4 regions of the Kitasatospora sp. NPDC088861 genome follow, and region 1 is predicted to be linked to each of the others. Evidence: riboswitches for the same ligand, from Rfam matches in the RefSeq annotation. Region 1 holds a riboswitch; each other region holds the start of a gene.
The links. A riboswitch is a leader RNA that binds a small molecule or an ion and turns the genes downstream of it on or off. The one in region 1 is predicted to bind cobalamin.
Positions count from the first base shown of each region.

Region 2: linked by a shared signal. The riboswitch ahead of ACIP37_RS20215 (prenyltransferase/squalene oxidase repeat-containing protein) and the one ahead of ACIP37_RS19635 (HoxN/HupN/NixA family nickel/cobalt transporter) in region 1 are both predicted to bind cobalamin.
Region 3: linked by a shared signal. The riboswitch ahead of ACIP37_RS20260 (CoA-acylating methylmalonate-semialdehyde dehydrogenase) and the one ahead of ACIP37_RS19635 (HoxN/HupN/NixA family nickel/cobalt transporter) in region 1 are both predicted to bind cobalamin.
Region 4: linked by a shared signal. The riboswitch ahead of ACIP37_RS20235 (peptidase) and the one ahead of ACIP37_RS19635 (HoxN/HupN/NixA family nickel/cobalt transporter) in region 1 are both predicted to bind cobalamin.

Region 1 covers NZ_JBIVJF010000010.1:209,439-214,268, forward strand. The annotation lists gene ACIP37_RS19620 (AAA family ATPase) at 1-99, shown strand, start outside; gene ACIP37_RS19625 (DNA-formamidopyrimidine glycosylase family protein) at 180-989, shown strand; gene ACIP37_RS19630 (metalloregulator ArsR/SmtB family transcription factor) at 1,044-1,427, opposite strand; cobalamin riboswitch at 1,509-1,723, shown strand; gene ACIP37_RS19635 (HoxN/HupN/NixA family nickel/cobalt transporter) at 1,753-2,865, shown strand; gene rpmG (50S ribosomal protein L33) at 2,979-3,143, opposite strand; gene rpmB (50S ribosomal protein L28) at 3,269-3,505, shown strand; gene rpsN (30S ribosomal protein S14) at 3,505-3,810, shown strand; gene ACIP37_RS19655 (CobW family GTP-binding protein) at 3,816-4,830, shown strand, end outside.
Region 2 covers NZ_JBIVJF010000011.1:102,246-107,075, reverse strand. The annotation lists gene ACIP37_RS20220 (hypothetical protein) at 1-1,369, opposite strand, end outside; cobalamin riboswitch at 1,503-1,579, opposite strand; cobalamin riboswitch at 1,657-1,800, shown strand; gene ACIP37_RS20215 (prenyltransferase/squalene oxidase repeat-containing protein) at 1,905-4,830, shown strand, end outside.
Region 3 covers NZ_JBIVJF010000011.1:112,996-117,825, reverse strand. The annotation lists gene ACIP37_RS20270 (hypothetical protein) at 391-711, shown strand; gene ACIP37_RS20265 (nitrilase-related carbon-nitrogen hydrolase) at 826-1,770, opposite strand; cobalamin riboswitch at 2,107-2,298, shown strand; gene ACIP37_RS20260 (CoA-acylating methylmalonate-semialdehyde dehydrogenase) at 2,515-4,014, shown strand; gene ACIP37_RS20255 (acyl-CoA dehydrogenase family protein) at 4,022-4,830, shown strand, end outside.
Region 4 covers NZ_JBIVJF010000011.1:107,771-112,463, reverse strand. The annotation lists gene ACIP37_RS20250 (enoyl-CoA hydratase/isomerase family protein) at 1-872, shown strand, start outside; gene mmsB (3-hydroxyisobutyrate dehydrogenase) at 869-1,786, shown strand; gene ACIP37_RS20240 (enoyl-CoA hydratase) at 1,783-2,559, shown strand; cobalamin riboswitch at 2,646-2,767, shown strand; gene ACIP37_RS20235 (peptidase) at 2,867-3,940, shown strand; gene ACIP37_RS20230 (flagellar hook-length control protein FliK) at 3,960-4,439, shown strand; gene ACIP37_RS20225 (hypothetical protein) at 4,619-4,693, opposite strand, start outside.

The DNA.
Region 1 (4,830 bases):
CTGCCGATCATCGACAACTCGTACCTGGACGTGGCTGGCACCGCCGCCGAGCTGGACCGCGTCATCCTGGCCCGGCTGATGGGCATGCCGGTGCGCTGACCTGCGACGATCCGGCGGTGTCGGTGCCGGCTGCGATGATGTGCGGGTCCTGTCGAACCACCCCGGGGGAGCTGACGCCCGTGCCGGAAGGCCACATCATCCACCGCCTCGCCGCCGAGAACCGGAAGGCCTTCGGCGGCCGTCCGGTCGAGGTGTCCAGCCCGCAGGGCCGGTTCGCCGACGAGGCCAAGGCCATCGACGGGCAGCTGCTCACCGCGGCCGAAGCCGTCGGCAAGCACCTGTTCCTCGGCTTCGAGGAGGGCGCCTGGGTGCACGTCCACCTCGGCCTCTACGGCGGCTTCGCCTTCGGTACCGGGCCCGCGCCCGAGCCGGTCGGCCTGGTCCGGCTGCGGCTGGCCAACGACGACGGCTACGCGGACCTGCGCGGCCCCAACACCTGCGCGCTGGTCACCGGCGCGGAGAAGGACGCCGTCGCCGCCCGGCTGGGCCCCGACCCGCTGCGCGCCGACGCCGACCCGCAGGCCGCCTGGCGCCGGATATCGGCCAGCCGGACGACCGTCGCCGCGCTGCTGATGGACCAGAAGGTGCTGGCCGGGGTGGGCAACGTCTACCGGGCCGAGGTGCTGTTCCGCCACGGGATCAACCCGCACCGCGCCGGCCGCGACCTCACCCGGGGCGAGTGGGACGCGATCTGGGCCGACCTGGTCGCCCTGATGCACGAGGGCGTCGGCGCGGGCCGGATCGACACCGTCCGCCCCGAGCACACCCCCGAGGCGATGGGCCGCCCGCCGCGCGTCGACGACCACGGCGGCGAGGTGTACGTCTACCGGCGGGCCGCGATGCCCTGCCTGGTCTGTGGCACCGAGGTCCGGACGGAGCAGCACGCCGCGCGCAACCTCTTCTGGTGCCCCGCCTGCCAGGCGGCCTGACCGCGTTCGAGGGTTGCTCCGGCCGGGCCCCGGCGCGTCCTCCGGAGGAGCCGGTCAGACGACGGCCGCGCTGGGCTCGTGGTGTTCGGCGGCGGCGCACGCGTCGAGGAGGGGGCGCAGGGCCTCGTCCACGAGCCGGTAGCGCACGATCCGCCCGTCCTTGTCCCCGGTGACCACGCCCGCGGTGCGGAGCAGCCGCAGGGCCTGGGACACGGCGGGGTCGCGCATGCCGGTGGCGACGGCGAGGTCGGAGACGGCGAGCGGGCCGGCCCGGTGGAGGGCGAGCAGGAGGGCGAGCCGCCCGGGGTCGGCGAGCAGGGAGAACCGCTCGGCCCAGGTGCGGACGTGCGCGGGGTCGCCGATCGCGGCGATGGCCTCGCAGACCCGGTGTCCGTCGATGGTGCGGTGGCCCGCGCGGTCGGCCGGTACGAGATGCATGCGCACATTGTTGCAGGAGGGGGCCTGTGATCCTGGACACCTGCGCAGGTGCGCAGCCTTGCAAGGGTGGGTCCTGGCCCCTACGGTGTTCCCCGCCGTGGTGCTCGGGAAGACCGGTGACGGATCCTCAGGGGTCCCAGTCCGGAGCGGCCCTCGCCACTGTGATCGGGCCATCGTGATCGTCGACGATGGAGAGACGTCCGTACCCACGACGCCACTGGGAGCCTCGCGCACCTGGGAAGGCGGGTACGGGACCCCCGTAAGCCAGGAGACCGGCCACGGCATCTCACGAAGTGTTTCCACGAGGTGCTGGAGCGTGACCCGAATGACCCTGCCCGAAACCGCCGCCGCCGAGGCGCCGGCGACACCGTCCGTGCTGCCCACGTTCCGCTGGAAGCGCGAGGACACCGTCCGCACGGCCGGGTTGATGGGGGTGATCCTGGCCATGCACGTGGTGGCCTTCGGGACGCTCGTCTTCCTGGTCGCGCCCCACAACTACGCGGTCGGCACCCAGGTCTTCGGGGTGGGCCTCGGGATCACCGCGTACACCCTCGGCATGCGGCACGCCTTCGACGCCGACCACATCGCGGTGATCGACAACACCACCCGCAAGCTGATGGCGGACGGCAAGCGGCCGGTCTCGGTCGGCTTCTGGTTCGCCCTCGGGCACTCCTCGATGGTGGTGCTGATGGCCGCCCTGGTGGCGGGCGGCGCGCAGCTGGCCAGCACGCTGATGGACGACGACTCGGCCACCCACAAGTGGCTCGGGATGGTCGGCACGACGGCCTCCGGCGCGTTCCTCTACCTGATCGGCGCGCTCAACCTGGCCGCGCTGCTCGGCATACTCAAGGTGTTCCGGGCGATGCGGGCCGGGTCGTACGACGAGGCGCAGCTGGAGGAGCACCTCAACTCGCGCGGCTTCATGGCCCGGGTGCTGAACCGGGCGACCCGGTCGATCACCCGGCCCGGGCAGATGTTCCCGGTGGGCATGGTGCTGGGGCTGGGCTTCGACACCGCGACCGAGGTCACCCTGATGGTGATGGCCGGGTCGGGCGCGGCGGCCGGGCTGCCCTGGTACGCGATCGTCTGCCTGCCGCTGCTGTTCGCGGCCGGGATGAGCCTGTTCGACACCCTGGACGGGACGTTCATGAACTTCGCGTACCAGTGGGCCTTCGCGAACCCGGTCCGGAAGGTGTACTACAACCTGACGATCACTGGGCTGTCGATCGCGGTGGCCTTCGTCATCGGCACCATCGAACTGGTCGGCGTGCTGCACGAGAAGCTCGATCTGACCGACCCGGTCACCGGCTGGATCGCGGGCATCTCGCTGGACAACGTCGGCTACGCGATCGCCGGGCTGTTCGTGGTGGTCTGGGCCGCGGCGATCGCCTACTGGAAGCTGGCCCGGGTGGAGAAGCGCTGGGTGGCCGCCGAGTAGCGACGGCTGCGATCAGCGACGGCAGCGATCAGCGACGGCGCCTCCCCCGGGATCCCGGGGGGAGGCGCCGTTTCGTCGCTGCGGGCCGGTGCCGGTCGTCGGGCGGGCGGGGTTCAGCGCTCTTCGCGGAAGTCGACGTGCCGGCGCGCGACCGGGTCGTACTTGCGCAGGACCATCCGGTCCGGGTCGTTGCGGCGGTTCTTGCGGGTCACGTACGTGTAGCCGGTGTCGGCGGTGGAGCGGAGCTTGATGACGGGGCGCAGTTCGCTGCGGGCCATGGGTGTCCTCCCGGGTTGGCGGGGTGTTCGGGGCTGAGGCGAAACCGTACACCGAAATGGAAGTCATTTTCATCTGGTGTAACGTGAGCTCCGTCCCGCCCATTCCCGGACGCCAGGGAGCACCCATGTCCGCCCACTGCCAACTCACCGGCCGCCAACCCGGATTCGGCAACGCGATCTCGCACTCGCACCGCCGCACCCGCCGTCGCTTCGACCCCAACATCCAGCACAAGCGCTACTGGCTGCCCGGTGAGGGCCGGTACGTCCGGCTCACCCTCAGCGCCAAGGGCATCCGCACCATCGACACGATCGGCATCGAGGCCGCCGTCGCCCGCATCCGCGCCCGAGGGGGGAAGGTCTGATGGCCAAGCAGAGCAAGATCGCCAAGAACGAGCAGCGCCGCGCCGTCGTGGCCCGGTACGCCGAGCGCCGCGCCGAGCTCAAGCGGATCATCGCCCACCCCGGCACCGCCCCCGCCGAACGCGCGGACGCCCAGGCCGAACTCGCCCGCCAGCCTCGCGACGCCAGCGCCACCCGGATCCGCAACCGCGACGCCGTCGACGGCCGCCCCCGTGGCTACCTGCGCGCCTTCGGCCTCTCCCGGGTCAACCTCCGCGTTCACGCCCACGCCGGCCACCTGCCCGGCGTCCGCAAGGCCAGCTGGTGAGCGGCGTGGACGGGATCAAACTGCCCGTGGTGGTCGTCGCCGGACTGCACGCCGACGAACGCCGCGCCGCCGTCCGGGAGTTGGCGGCGGCAGCGGTGGACGCGGTGGTCCTCCACCATGACCTGCGGGAGGCCTCGCAGGGCGTCGTCCACCGTGAACTGCGCGACGCGGGAGGCGGGTTCGACGCCGCCGACGTCCCGCTGGTGAACGACTGCCCCTGCTGCGCCCTGCGCGAGGACCTGCTGCCGCGACTGCTGCGGATCGCCGACGAAGGCCGGTACGGGCTCGCGATCGTCGAACTGTGGGGCGGTAGCGACCCGCACCCGGCCGTCGAGGTGATCGCCGGGGGAGAGGCGGACGGCCGCCACCTGGAGGACGCCGTCGAACTCGCGGGCGTGGTCACGGCCGTCGACCCGGACCGGCTGATCGGCGAACTCTCCGTCTCCGACGACCTGGTGGAGCACGGCGAGCACACCGCCGTCCAGGACCAGCGGACCCGCGCGGAGGCGCTCGCCCACCAGGTCGAGTACGCCACCACCCTCGCCGTCCCGCGCGCGACGGCGCACGCGCCCGGGCTCGCGTTGCTCCGCCAGCTCCACCCCACCGCCCGGGTCGTCCGGCTCGGCACCGGGGCGCTCACCCGGGCCGCCCTCGGCGGCTTCGACGTCGCCGCCGCCCGCGACCGGGTCAACCCGGCGATCGCGCTGCTCCCGCAGGAGAGCGACGAGGCCGGCGTCACCACGCTGGTCTGGGAGCGCCGACGCCCGCTGCACCCCGAGCGGCTGCACCGGGCGCTGGAACTGCTCGTCCCCGCCGCCCAGCGCAGCCGCGGCCGCTTCTGGCTGGCCAACCGGCCCGACCTGATGCTCGCCTGGGACGCCGCCGGGGCCAACCTCGCCGTCGAGGAGTGCGGCCCCTGGCTCACCTCCCTGCCCGACGCCGCCTGGGAGCTCTACCCGCCCGCCCGCCGGGCCGCCGCCGCCCTCGACTGGCACCCTCTGCACGGCGACCGGGTGCAGC
Region 2 (4,830 bases), on a different contig from region 1:
CGCCGGTGGCGGTGGTGCCGTCCAGGCTGACCTGCCAGGTGGAGGAGCCGCTGTTGGCCGTGCCGTTGATCGCGGTGACGGTGTCGCCGCCGGTGGACGGGGCGACCGAGGTGACGCAGCCGCTCGGGGCGGCGCCGGCGGCCGCGTCGAGGACGTCGCCGAGGGTCGCGGTGGTGCCGGTCGGGGTGAGGGTGGCGGCGCAGACCTTGAGCGCGCCGGTGCCGTCGTCGATGACCAGCGCGAGCTTGGCGGCGGTGCCGGGGACGAAGGCGGTGGCGGCGGCCCAGGCGGGCTCGCCGGTGGTGGTCGGGGTCGGCGGGGTGGCGGTGAAGCCGGCGCCGGCGACGGCGCGCAGGCCGTCGACGGAGGCGTAGGGGGAGGGGGTGGTGTCGGTGGGCAGGTACTTGAAGCCGCCGCCGGGCTTGAACTGCTGGGCGATCAGGAAGTCGACGGGGCTCTTGCCGGTGCCGCTGGTGAAGTCGGTGCCCTGGGGGTTGATGCCGCAGGCGTTGAGGCCGGAGACGGCCCAGCCGTTGGAGTCGGTGTTGACGCCGAACACGGCGTTGAAGGCGCCGGAGGCGGTGAGCTTGCCTTTGAGGAAGTTCTTGGCGGCGACGATCGCCGGGTCGGTGGCGGGGACGCCCCCGGCGCAGAGCGAGGCCATGGCGGCGCCGGTCATGTCGATGTCGCTGCCCTGGGCGAGGGCGTTCGGGTCGCCCGCGGCCTTGCTGAAGTTCCAGCCGCCGTCGTTGTGCTGGTTGGCGCGCACCGCCGTGACGGAGGTGTCGAGCAGCGGCTGCGGGACGCGAGGGCTGCCGGCCTGGGTCTTGGCGCCCGCGAGGGCTAGGAGGCCGAAGACGGTGCCGTTGAAGTTGGCGGACGGGCCGTAGTAGCCGGGTTCGGCGGTCTGCCAGTAGGCGGCGAGGTCGGCGACGAGGTTGCGGCCCGGGCCGACCCGGGCGGGGTCGATGCCGGCGGCGTAGGCGTTGAGGATGCCGCGCTCGTAGTCCGTGACGACCGGCGAGGCGCTCGGCCAGCCGGGGGCGGCGAGCTGGCCGCGGTAGACCAGGCGGGCGTTCTTGGTGGGGTCGCCGCCGGGGGTGACGTCCGCGGCGGCCGTGCCGGCGGCCGCGAGTGCGCTGAACGCCCACTCGTTGGAGAGCCCGCCGCCGGTGGCGTAGCTGCCGTCGGCGGCCTGGAGCGACTTCAGGTAGGTGACGCCGGTGCTCTTCGAGGTGGCTATCTGGGTCGGGCTGGCCGTCGCGTGGGCGGGGACGGCGGAGAGCAGGAGCGAGCCGGCCGTCAGGGCGACGGTGACGGCGGAGGCGGCGCGGGCAGGGGTGGTCCGCGAGGGGGCGAGGAGGGACACGGGACAGGCTCCTTGGGGTGGCGGACGCCGACCCTGCCCCGGAGTTCCGGCGTCCGTTCGAGGGCGCGCGACGGCCGGAGCGGTCGCCGCCCGGATCGCGTGGGCCGGCTTTCGCCATGGTGCGTGGCCGGGCGGGCATCCGGGCTCGGGGCAGCACGATCGCCACCCCACACCGCTGCGCGTCAGCCCCGGATTCGCACCGGGTTCCCCCGCTCGGCCACCGCGGACGCTACCGCACGGCGCACCGGCCGACGAGGTGATGTGATCGACATGACGGACCGTTGACTCCCGTTCGGCCGTCGTGGTCTGATGAACCGATTTTTTGCCCTCGGCATTCAGGGGAAGCCGGTCCAACTCCGGCGCTGACCCGCAACCGTGGACCCACCTGTGGTGGGTGAGCCGGAATGCCTGGACCGGGGGCCCTGTTCACAGAGCACTTGCGTCGTCGCGGACTACGACGCGGTCCGGACGGTCCCTGCCCAGGAGACCGTGGGCTGCGCCGTTGCGCCCTGCGTCGACCGACCAGGGAGTCGTCGTGAGGGTCAGCAGCAGTCGCACACGTCACAGGAACCGGGACCTCGCCTCCTTGGTGGTCGCCGGTGCTGTCGCGGTCGCCGCCTGCGGAAGCGTCCTGTTCGGGCGCCCCGGCACTGCGGCCGCCGACCCGATCGAGCAGTGCACGGCGACGACGGGCGCGATCGTCGCCGTCGACTTCACCCACTGGGGCGGCGGCGTCGTCCGGGGCTGCGACGCCCGCCCCACGACCGGGATGAACCTGCTGCACGCCGCCGGCTTCACCACCGCCGGAACCGAGCACGACGGACCCGCCTTCATCTGCCGACTCGGAACCGGGACCTTCAACAGCGGCACCCAGTACCCGACGCCGGCCGAGGAACCCTGCGTCAACACCCCGCAGGCCACCGCGTACTGGTCGTACTGGATCGCCGAACCCGGCCAACAGGCCTGGTCCTACAGCCGGTTCGGCGCCGGGACGCAGAAGCCCAAGCCCGGCGAGGTCGAGGCCTGGGTGTACGGCGGCACCGACATCGGCGGCACCAGCGGGGCACCGGGCTTCACGCCGGACTCCGTCCGGGCGAAGAGCGGTGGTTCGCCGGCTTCGCCGTCCGCCTCGCCGTCGCCCTCGGCGACCCTGACCCCGACTCCGACCTCGACCCCGACTCCGACCGGGCCGTCCGCCGCCGGTGACCCGGCGGCCGCCGCGGCCTGGCTGGCCCGCCAACTCGTCGGCGGCGACCACATGGAGAACTGGGCCGTCGAGGGGCCGGACTACCCCCGGACCGCCCTCACCGCCATCGCCCTCGCCGCCGCCGGCACGCAGGACCCGGCGCTGCGCAGGACGGTCGCCTTCCTCTCCGCTCACACCGACGCCTTCCTCCACCCCGACGGACCGGCCGGCCGGCCCGATGCGAGGGCCGCCGCACTGCTGGCCCTCGTCGCCGAGAGCACCGGTGGCGATCCCCGGGCCTTCGGCGGCCGGGACCTGATCGCCGCGCTCACCGGCCATGTCTGCACGGCGGCGGGGGAGAACGGCAAGTGCACCGCCGCCGGGGACTTCCTCGGCGCGGCCTCGCCCTGGGTTCAGTCCCTCGGCGTCATCGCCCTCCAGCGCGCCGGCGTCACGCCACCCGCCCCGGCGCTCGCCCGCTTCACGGCGCTCCAGTGCGCCGACGGCGGGGTGGCCGGATCGATGATCGTCGCTGGCGACCACTGCGAGTCCGACCCGCTCACCACCGGCCTCGCGGTCCTCGCCCTGCGTACGGCGCCCGGGTACGAGACGGCCGCGAGGAAGGCTTCGGACCAGCTCGCGGCCGGACAGCAGGCCGACGGATCCCTCCTCCCGTACCTCGGCGCCCCCGGCGACACCATCAGCACCGCGAGCGCGGCCCAGGCGTTCAAGGCCACCGGACAGGACACCCGCCGGGCCGCCGCCACGGCCTGGCTCGCCGCCCGGCAGGGCACGGACGGCGGCTTCGGCCCCGACGCGTCGACCACCGACCCGGACCCGGCGGCCACCGAGCAGGCGATCCTGGCCCTGACCGGCACCGACCTCACCAGCGTCCGACACAACCCGGACGCCACCACCCCGCCGACGACACCCGCCAGCACGCCGCCGACCTCGCCCGCGACCACGCCGCCTGCCGGGAGAGCCCCCGACGCCGCCAAGGGCAGCGCCTACCTCACCGACCCGTCCCGCCTGATCAACGGCCGCTACTACGAGGGCTTCCCGGCCTTCGCCGACTTCGGCCTCACCATCGACGGCGCCTACGCCCTCGCGGCCACCGGCACCGACGACGCCGCGCTGCGCAGGATCGTCGACTTCCTGGACCAGCCGGGCAAGGACGCCGGCGAGCGCACCGTCAACGACTGGACCGGCATCGGCACCGAGTACGCAGGCGGCGGCTCGATCGGAAAGGAGGCGCTGCTCGCCGAGGTGGTCGGCCGCAACCCGCGCGCCTTCGGCGGCCACGACCTGATCGCCGCCCTGGCCGCCCTCGTGTGTATCAAGGCCGACCAGAACACCGGCTGCGCGGCGCCCGGCAACTACACCTACGCGACCTCGGTGTTCTCCCAGGCGCTCGGCATCATGGCCCAGCTCCGGGCCGGGGACTCGACGAACGCGGCTCCCGCGATCGCCTACCTGAAGGGCCTCCAGCACCAGGACGGCTCGTGGCCGAGCCTGATCCCCGCCACCGGTGACTCCGACGTGGACAGCACGGCGATGGCCGTCATGGCCCTCGCCCTCGTGCCGGGCGACGAAGCCGCGCGGGCCGTCGACCAGGGCCTCGGCTGGCTCGCCGCGCGGCAGCTGCCCGACGGCGGCTTCCCGGGAGCGGCCGGCGACTCGACCAACTCGGCCGCGCTCGCCATCCAGGGCATGACACTGCGCCAGTCCACGTACGGCGCCCAGATCGCCAAGGCGCGCGACTTCCTGTCGGGCCAGCAGAACGGCGACGGCGGGTTCAACGTGGCCTCCGCCGGGCAGCCGGGATCGGACGTCCGCGCGTCCACGCAGGTGCTCGGCGGTGCCACCGGGATCTCGTTCGGCACGCTGTTCCGGGAGCTCGGGGGAACGTCGACGCCGACGCCCACTCCGACTTCCACCGGGACGGCGACCCCGACGGCGACCCCGACGGGTTCGCCGACCAGCACCCCGACCGGCACGCCCACGGGCACACCGACCGGCACACCTACGAACATTCCCACGAACACGCCGGGCCCGACGGGCTTGCCCGCCACGGCTGGGCCCTCGGACACCGCCGCTCCCTCGACCGGCGACGGTTCGGCCACCTGGTCGGCCGGCGGCATCGACGCCCCGGCCGATGGCAGGGGCGCGCCCGCCGGTGGCGTGGCGGCGCAGACCGGCTCCGGCAGCCTGGCCGGGACCGGAACCCAGGCCCTGACGCTGACGGCGGGTGCGGGCGTGCTGACCGCGCTCGGCG
Region 3 (4,830 bases), on a different contig from region 1:
TCGGCACATGCGGAGCCTTTCCGGTGGTGCCGTAGCATCCGGATGGCAAAAACGCACACCTGTCAGCGGGGGAGAGTACTGCACTTGTTCAAGAGATCGACGGCCGTGCCGGCCGGGGCGGGCGCACGGGCGGCCTGCGCGGCCGTGCTGATGGTGTCGGGTGCCCTGGTGCTCGGCTCATGCTCGTCCGTGGGGTCGCCGGGCGGAGGGCGGGAAACGCCGGGCGGAGGACGGGAAACGCCGAGCGAGCCCACACGTGCCGAGTCCCGGGAGGAGGCGCTGGCCCGGACGGATCGGGTCCAGGGCCACGTGCGCGAGCTGACGGGCCTTGAGCGGGATGCGTGGAGCAAGCTCATCGGCTACTACAGGTGCCCGGGGCGGGGATTGGGTGTGGCCGACGAGGGCGAGGCCTACCAGCTCAGCTCGGGGATCCTGCTCAAGGCCACGGACGACCAGCGCCCCGAGGTGCTGCGGGCGCTGCGGGAGAAGCTGGCGGGCGAGGGCTTCAAGATCACCTCGTCGGCGTCCGGTGCGGACGCTCAGTCCACCCCGCCCACCTGGGAGTTCGATGCCGTCCACGAGTCCGACGGCTACACCGTTTCGGCGGGCGCGTCGAAGCCCGGCCAGGGTGTGAGTGTGATGGTCGTCCTGCCCTGCCAGGCCCCGCCGTCCGCCGGTGCGGCTTCGCCCGCTCCGACGGCCACCACCTGAGGTCGGCGCGTCGGTCACGTCAACTACGCTACTGGAAAAGGTAGTTGGCGTCAGTCCCGGCACGTCGACTCGTGGCGGCGGGACGCCCCGGCGTGGGTGCGCCGGGGCGTCCGGTCAGGCGTCGGTGCGGCTCGTCGCGGTCAGCGGGGCGTACAGCTCGGGGCGGCGGGTGCGCAGGAGGCCGAACTCCCGCCAGTCCCGGCACTGGTCGAGGTCGAGGTCGGCGACGAGGACGGCGGGCCGGTCGCGCGGGGCGCGGAGCAGGATCCGGCCGTACGGGTCGGAGATGAACGACGAGCCGTAGAAGGTGGACCGGCCCTCCGTCCCGATCCGGTTGGGCACGATCATGAACAGCGCGTTGGCGAGGCCGTTGGCGCTGATGGCGTGCTCCCACATGGGCCGGGTGTCGAAGTCCGGGAGGTCCACCTCGGAGCCGATGGCCGTGGGGTGGACGAGGACTTCGGCGCCGCCGAGCGCGTAGGCCCGGGCGAGTTCGGGGAACCACTCGTCCCAGCAGGTGGGGAAGCCGAAGGCGGCGCCCTGGTGGGCCAGGACGGGGAACCCGCTGTCGCCGGGGCGGAAGCACAGGTCCTCGCGGTAGCCGGGGAAGGCCGGGATGTGGTTCTTCCGGGTTCTGGCGACGAGGGTGCCGTCGCGGTCCACGCAGACGGCCGTGTTGTAGCCGAGGCCGCCGTCCTCGGCGCGCTCGTACAGGGAGGCGTGGACGCTGATGCCGAGTTCGGCGGCGAGTTCGGCGGCGAGGCGGGTGGTGGGCCCCGTCTCGACGTCCTCCAGGTGGCGGGCGGCGCCCTCCCCCATCGGGTCGTCGGTGTTGCAGAAGTAGGGACTGCGGGTCAGCTCGGGCAGGCACACCATCGTCGCGCCCTGCGCGGCGGCGAGTGCCACGCCCTCGCGCAGCCGGGCGTCGTGCTCGGCCGGGTCGGTGTGCCAGCGCATCTGCACGAGCCCGACGCGCAGCGGTGCGCGTTCGGCGGGCCTGGTGCGGCCGGGGGAGCCGAGCGGGGAGCCGAAGGAGGTGAGGACGGCGTACGAGGTCACGGGCGGACCGTCCTCGTCTGCCGGCGGGACGTCCGGCAGGTGCGGGAGGCGGGGCCTCCGGCGGCCGTGCGGCCGGTGGTGGTGGACGTGGTCATGGGTGTTCCTTCTGTTCTCTGGTGCCGACGCGGCCCTGCGGTATAACTGAAAGTTCAGTCAGCTTTGCTGGCGTGGTGAAGAATCTAGCCATGCCGGAACGTTCCGGCAAGGGGGTGGCCTGCGAATGGTGGGCGGTTACGCGGTTACGCGGTTACGCGGCTGCGCGGTGACCGGCGTCGGGCAGGGCTCGGCGCGGCGGAAACCCGATGGCGCAACGCGCGTGCGGGCCTCTGGACTTACTAGGACGTCCAACTATATGGTCGACGACAGGTCCGCGGTGTCAGGGAAGCCGGTGTGAGTCCGGCACGGTCCCGCCACTGTGACCGGGGAGTTCGTCCTCGCAGATGAAGGCCACTGGCAGCCAGCCGGGAAGGCCTGGGGGCGTGCGGTGATCCGGGAGTCAGGATACCGGCCGCGGGTGTTCCGTGTTTTCCACGAGGATGGAGACGACACGCATGACTCCGGGCTGCTCCCGCTCCACTGCCGCTCCTGGTCGTCCCGTGCCCACGGCCGCCGGGGCGTCCACGCCCTGACGTTCCGTTCCGCCGCCGCACGCCCGTGCCGCGGGGCGCACCACCGTGTGCCCGCCGACCCGCGGCGGCCTCCGATCCTCCTCCTCTCCCCACCCCTGTCGAGAGAAGGAACCCGATGGTCCGAGAACTGACCCACTTCGTCGCCGGCAAGCCCACCGCCGGCACCTCCGGTCGCTTCGGCGACGTGTACGACCCCAACACCGGCCGGGTGCAGGCCCGGGTGCCGCTGGCCAGCCGGGCCGAGGTCGAGGCGGTGATCGCCGACGCCGCGCAGGCCCAGCCCGGGTGGGCCGCGTGGAACCCGCAGCGGCGGGCCCGCGTCCTGCTGCGCTTCCTCCAACTCGTCGAGCAGGAGAAGGACGAGCTGGCCCGGCTGCTGTCCGCCGAGCACGGCAAGACCGTGGCCGATGCCCACGGGGACATCCAGCGCGGCCTGGAGGTCGTGGAGTTCGCCGCCGGCATCCCGCACCTGCTGAAGGGCGAGTTCAGCGACAACGCGGGCACCGGCATCGACGTGTACTCGATGCGCCAGCCGCTCGGCGTGGTCGCGGGCATCACGCCGTTCAACTTCCCGGCGATGATCCCGCTCTGGAAGGCCGCACCCGCCCTCGCCTGCGGCAACGCCTTCGTCCTCAAGCCCTCGGAACGCGACCCCTCGGTGCCGCTGCGCCTCGCCGAACTGCTCCTGGAGGCCGGGCTGCCGCCGGGCGTGCTGAACGTGGTCAACGGCGGCAAGGAGGCCGTGGACACCCTGCTGGAGGACCCGCGGGTGCAGGCGGTCGGGTTCGTCGGCTCCACGCCGATCGCCCAGTACGTGTACGCCACCGCCGCCGCGCACGGGAAGCGGGCGCAGTGCTTCGGCGGTGCCAAGAACCACCTGGTCGTGATGCCGGACGCCGACCTCGACCAGGCCGCGGACGCGCTGATCGGCGCCGGCTACGGCTCGGCCGGCGAGCGCTGCATGGCGATCTCGGTGGCCGTCCCGGTGGGGGAGGAGACCGCCGACGCCCTGGTGGCCAAACTGGTCGAGCGGATCGCCGCGTTGAAGGTCGGGCGCTCGGACGACCCGGCGGCGGACTTCGGCCCGCTGGTCGGCGCCGACGCGCTGGAGCGGGTCCGCGGCTACCTGGACCTCGGGGTCGAGGAGGGCGCCGAACTCGTGGTCGACGGGCGGGACTTCCGGCTGGAGGGGCACGAGGGCGGCTACTTCCTCGGCGCCTCGCTGTTCGACCGCGTGACTCCCGACATGCGGATCTACCGGGAGGAGATCTTCGGCCCCGTCCTGACCGTGCTCCGTGCCGCCGACTACGAGGAGGCGCTGCGCCTGCCCAGCGAGCACGAGTTCGGCAACGGCGTGGCCGTCTACACCCGGGACGGCGACACGGCGCGGGACTTCGCGCGCCGGGTGAACACCGGCATGGTCGGCGTCAACGTGCCGATCCCCGTGCCGGTCGCGTACCACACCTTCGGCGGCTGGAAGCGCTCCGGGTTCGGCGACCTCAACCAGCACGGGCCGGACTCGATCCGCTTCTACACCCGCACCCGCACCGTCACCTCGCGCTGGCCCTCCGGGGTCAAGGAGGGCGCGAGCTTCACCATCCCGACGATGGGCTGAGGGCGCCGTGCACGACCTCACAGAGGACCAGCTCGCCATCGCGGCGACCACCCGGGCCTTCGCCCGCGAACACCTGGCGCCGAACGCGGTCGCGTGGGACCAGGCCAAGCACTTCCCGGTGGACGTGCTGCGCAAGGCGGCGGACGTCGGCCTGGCCGGTGTCTACGTCCGCGAGGAGTCCGGCGGCTCCGGACTCACCCGCGCCGACGGCGTGCTCGTGTTCGAGGCGCTGGCCACCGGCTGCCCGTCCATCGCCGCCTACCTGTCCATCCACAACATGGTCGCCTGGATGATCGACCGTTACGGCGACGACGCCCAGCGCGCCCGGTGGCTGCCGGGCCTCAGCGCCATGGCGACCCCCGCCAGCTACTGCCTCACCGAGCCCGGCGCGGGCTCGGACGCGGCGGCACTGACCACCCGGGCCCGCCGGGACGGGGACCACTGGGTCCTCGACGGCGTCAAGCAGTTCATCTCGGGCGCCGGCGTCTCCCGGGTCTACCTGGTGATGGCCCGCACCGGCGGACCGGGGGCCGGCGGGGTGTCCGCGTTCGTCGTCGAACGCGACGACGCCGGCGTCTCGTTCGGTCCCGACGAGAAGAAGATGGGGTGGAACGCCCAGCCCACCCGCCAGGTGCTCCTGGACGGCGTCCGGCTCCCGGCCGACCGCCTCCTCGGAGCCGAGGGCGAGGGCTTCCGGATCGCCATGAACGGGCTGAACGGAGGCCGGCTCGGCATCGCCGCCTGCTCCCTCGGCGGAGCGCAGGACGCTCTGGAGCGGGCCACCGGCTATCTGGCGGACCGCGAGGCGTTCGGCGC
Region 4 (4,693 bases), on a different contig from region 1:
GCGGCGACATCGTCGCCATCCACCGCGCCGCCACCGGCGCGGCCCCGGGCGCCGTCGAGGAGTTCTGGCGCGACGAGTACCGCCTCAACGCCCGCATCGCCCGCTACCCCAAGCCCTACGTCGCGCTCATGAGCGGCATCGTGATGGGCGGCGGGGTCGGGGTCTCCGCCCACGGCAGCGTCCGGATCGTCACCGAGACCACGCGCATCGCCATGCCCGAGGCCGGCATCGGCTTCGTCCCGGACGTGGGCGGCACCTACCTGCTCGCCCTCGCGCCCGGCGAGTCGGGTACCCACCTCGCCTTGACCGCGGGCTCCGTCGGCGCCGCGGACGCGCTGCTCTGCGGCCTCGCCGACCACTTCGTCCCGGCCGAGCGGCTGCCCGCGCTGCTGGACGACCTGGCCGAACTCCCCGTGCACGACGCCCTCGAACGGAACGTCGGGCCCGCACCGGCCGGCGTGCTGGACGGCCGGCGGGCGTGGATCGACCGCTGCTACGGGGCCGGCACCGTGGAGGAGATCCTCGACCGCCTGCGGGACAGCGGCGAACCGGAGGCCAAGGAGGCCGCGGACCGGATCGCCGCCAACTCGCCCGCCGCCGTGAAGGCCACCCTGGCGGCGCTGCGCCGGGCCCGTACCCTCGGCCCGCTGGAGGCCGTCCTCGACCAGGAGTACCGGACCTCCTGCGCGGCGCTCTCCACACCGGACCTGGCCGAGGGGATCCGCGCCCAGGTGATCGACAAGGACCGTTCCCCGCGGTGGAACCCGTCGACGCTGAGCGCCGTCGAGCCCGCCGCGGTGGCCCGCTACTTCGCCCCGCTCGGCGACCGGGAACTCGGCCTGGCCCCCACCACACCCCTGGAGCGCTGGTGACCCGCCGCAACGGAGTCAACGGATTCAACGGAGTCATCGGATTCATCGGCCTCGGCAACATGGGCGGCCCGATGGCCGCCAACCTCGCCGAGGCCGGGCACACCGTGACCGGCTACGACCTGGCACCCGAGGCGCTGCGGCGGGCGGAGGAGGGCGGCGTCCGTCCGGCGCGGTCCGCGACCGAGGCGGTGCGGGAGGCCGACGTCGTCATCAGCATGCTGCCGGCCGGCCGGCACGTGCTGGCCGCCTACGCGGACCTGCTGCCCGCCGCCCGCCCGGGAACGCTCTTCGTCGACTGCTCCACGATCGACGTCGCGGACGCCCGGGCGGCGCACGACCTGGCCGTGACCGCCGGGCACCGGGCAGTGGACGCGCCGGTCTCCGGCGGGGTGGTCGGTGCCACGGCCGCGAGCCTCACCTTCATGGTCGGAGCCGCCGAGCCGGACTTCGAGGCGGCCCGACCGGTGCTGGAGGCGATGGGCCGCAAGGTCGTGCACTGCGGATCCCCCGGAGCGGGGCAGGCCGCGAAGATCTGCAACAACATGATCCTGGGCATCTCGATGATCGCGGTCAGCGAGGCCTTCGTGCTCGGAGAGAGCCTCGGGCTCAGCCACCAGGCCCTCTACGACGTCGCCTCGACCGCCTCCGGCCAGTGCTGGGCGCTCACCACCAACTGCCCCGTCCCCGGGCCGGTGCCGACCAGCCCGGCCAACCGCGACTACGCGGCCGGGTTCGCCGCCGCCCTGATGGCCAAGGACCTCGGACTCGCCGCCGGGGCCGCCGACGCCGCGGGCCTGCCCACGGACCTCGGACGCAGGGCGGCACAGCTGTACGCGGACTTCGCTCAGGCCGACGGGGGCGCCGGCCTGGACTTCTCGGCGATCATCACCACCCTGCGGGAGGACGGCAAGTGACCGGCTACGAGACGATCCTGGTCGAGCGCAAGGGCCGGGTGGGGCTGATCACGCTCGACCGGCCCAAGGTGCTGAACGCGCTCAACACCCTGCTGATGAACGAAGTCGTGCAGGCGGCAACGGAGTTCGACCGTGACCCGGAGATCGGCGCGCTGGTGATCACCGGCTCCGAGAAGGCCTTCGCGGCCGGCGCCGACATCAAGGAGATGCAGTCGCTCGACTTCGTCGACGCCTACCTCGGCGACTGGTTCGCCGCCTGGGACCGCTTCGCCGCGCTGCGCAAGCCGGTGGTGGCGGCGGTGGCGGGCTACGCGCTGGGCGGCGGCTGCGAGCTGGCGATGCTGTGCGACGTCCTCCTGGCGGCGGACACCGCGAAGTTCGGGCAGCCGGAGATCAAGCTCGGCGTGATCCCCGGCATCGGCGGCTCGCAGCGGCTGACCCGGGCGGTCGGCAAGGCGAAGGCGATGGAACTCTGTCTGACCGGCCGGATGATGGGCGCCGAGGAGGCCGAGCGGGCCGGCCTGGTCTCCCGCATCGTCCCGGCGGGCCAACTGCAGGCCGAGGCCCTGGCGGTGGCCGAGACGATCGCGGCGATGTCCACCCCGGCGGCCGTCATGCTCAAGGAGAGCGTCAACCGCTCGTACGAGACCACGCTCGCCGAGGGCGTCCGCTTCGAACGGCGACTGTTCCACGCCACGTTCGCCACGGCGGACCAGAAGGAGGGCATGGCGGCCTTCGCCGAGAAGCGCCCACCGGAGTTCCTTCACCGCTGACGGTCCGAGCGGTTCGCGGCGCGATGTGGCGCGATGCGGCGGACGATCCCTTGACCGGGACTTCTCCGTCTCGCCATGATGGGCCGTCATGTTGTGACTCCGCCGCTGGGGGAAGTCCGGTTCGAATCCGGCGCTGACCCGCAACGGTAGGCCGCCGATCCGATGTCGGCGGCGAGCCCGAGTACCCGGCGGCGGAGGTGTGTCGTCCCCTCCTCCCGTCGTGGTCTGCGGGCCGGAGCTCCGAGGGCTGCCCGGCTTGTTGCCGCCGTCCTCCGGGCCCCTGCGTGCGGGCCCGGAAAGGCCCACCGTGTCCTCGTTCCGACGCCCCCTGCGCCTCTTCGCGATACCCGCGCTCGCCCTCGCCACCGTCCTCCCGGCGGCCGCTGCCGCCCACGCGGCACCTGCCGCCGCGACTTCGTCCCCGACGGTCCGCCCCGACGCCGCCGCGGGCGGCTGGCTCGCCCGCCAACTCGTCGACGGCGACCACTTCGAGTCCGTCTTCAACGGGACCGCCTACCCCGACCAGGGCCTGACCATCGACGCCGTGCTGGCCTTCGCCGCCTCGCACAGCTCCGACCAGGCCGCCACGAAGGCCACCGCCTGGCTGGCCAAGCCCGAGGTCATCAGCGGCTACCTCGGCGACGGCACCACCGAGGCCTACGCGGGCGCGACCGCCAAGCTGCTGCTCGCCGTCGAGGTGCGCGGCGGGAACCCGACGGCCTTCGGCGGCGTCGACCTGCCGGCCCGCCTGCGCTCGCTCCAGACCGCCGAGGGCCGGTTCTCCGACCGCTCGCAGTGGGGCGACTACAGCAACGCCTTCGGCCAGTCCCTGGCCGTGATCGCCCTGCACCGCACGGCCGGTGGGGCCCCGGCGACGGCCGTCGACTTCCTCGCCAACAGCCAGTGCGCGGACGGCGGGTACCCGGTCGCCTTCGGCCAGGCCACCTGCGCCAGCGACCCGGACGCCACCGCGCTCGCCGCCCAGGCCCTCGCCGCGACCGGCCGCACCGCCAAGGCCGACGCCGGACTCGGCTGGCTGACTGCCCACCAGAACGCCGACGGCGGCTTCTCGGCCGCCGGGGCCGCCGCGTCCAACGCCAACACCACCGGCCTCGCCACGCAGGCGCTGCTGGCCGGCGGACGCTTCGGGGCCGGCCTCAAGGGCTGGAGCAGCCTGGTCAAGCTCCAGCAGGGCTGCGCCACGGACCCGGGCGTGCGCGGGGCGGTCGCCTACGACGCGACCGGCTTCAACCCGGCCACCGGCGCCCGGGCCACGGCGCAGGCCGTCCTCGGCCTCGCGGGCACCCCGCTGGCCACCCTCTCCGCCGCCGGTGCCCGCCCGGACGCGCCCGTGCCGGCCTGCCCGGCGACCACCCGCTGACCCCGCGAGGAGAGCTCCGATGACCGACACCATGGCGCCCGCGCGCCCGGCCCGCCGCACCCTCGGGTCGATCGCCGCCGCCGCTGCCCTCACCGCCGGACTGCTCGGCGCCTCCGTCGTCCAGGCCCCGCAGGCGCGGGCCGCCGCCTGCGACGGCACCACCGGCGTCACCGTCGTGGTCGACTTCACCGCCGTCGGCGGTGGCATCCAGACCGGCTGCGCACCCGGCGACCCGGCCAGCGGCCTGGCCGCGCTGACCGGCGCCGGGTTCGCGTACACCTTCCACCCGCGCTACCCGGGCTTCGTCTGCACCATCAACGCCCTGCCGACGACCTGCGCCAACCCCACCGGCAGCGCCTACTGGTCGTACTGGCACGCCCAGCACGGCGGCCCCTGGTCGTACAGCAACCTCGGCGCGGGCAGCTACAACCCGGCGCCCGGCGACGTCGAGGGCTGGTCCTTCGGCGCCGGCGCCCAGCCGGGCGTCACCGCGCCCTGACCTCCGGAGACACCCCGGTGCCCCGGCCCCTCCGGAAGGGGGGCCGGGGCACCGGCGGTTCAGAGTTCAGACGGTGCGGGACGTTCGGCGCCGCCGGGCGAGCTGTTCGGTCAGCAGCTGTGCGAGCGGCCCCGCGCGCCGGGGTCGGTGCGCGGGGCCGCTGTGGGTCATCGGGTGGTTCAGCAGTGGGGCAGGCCGGGCACGTTGTGGAACATCGCCGCGCCGTCCACGTAGGGTGCGAACGTCCAGGAGGA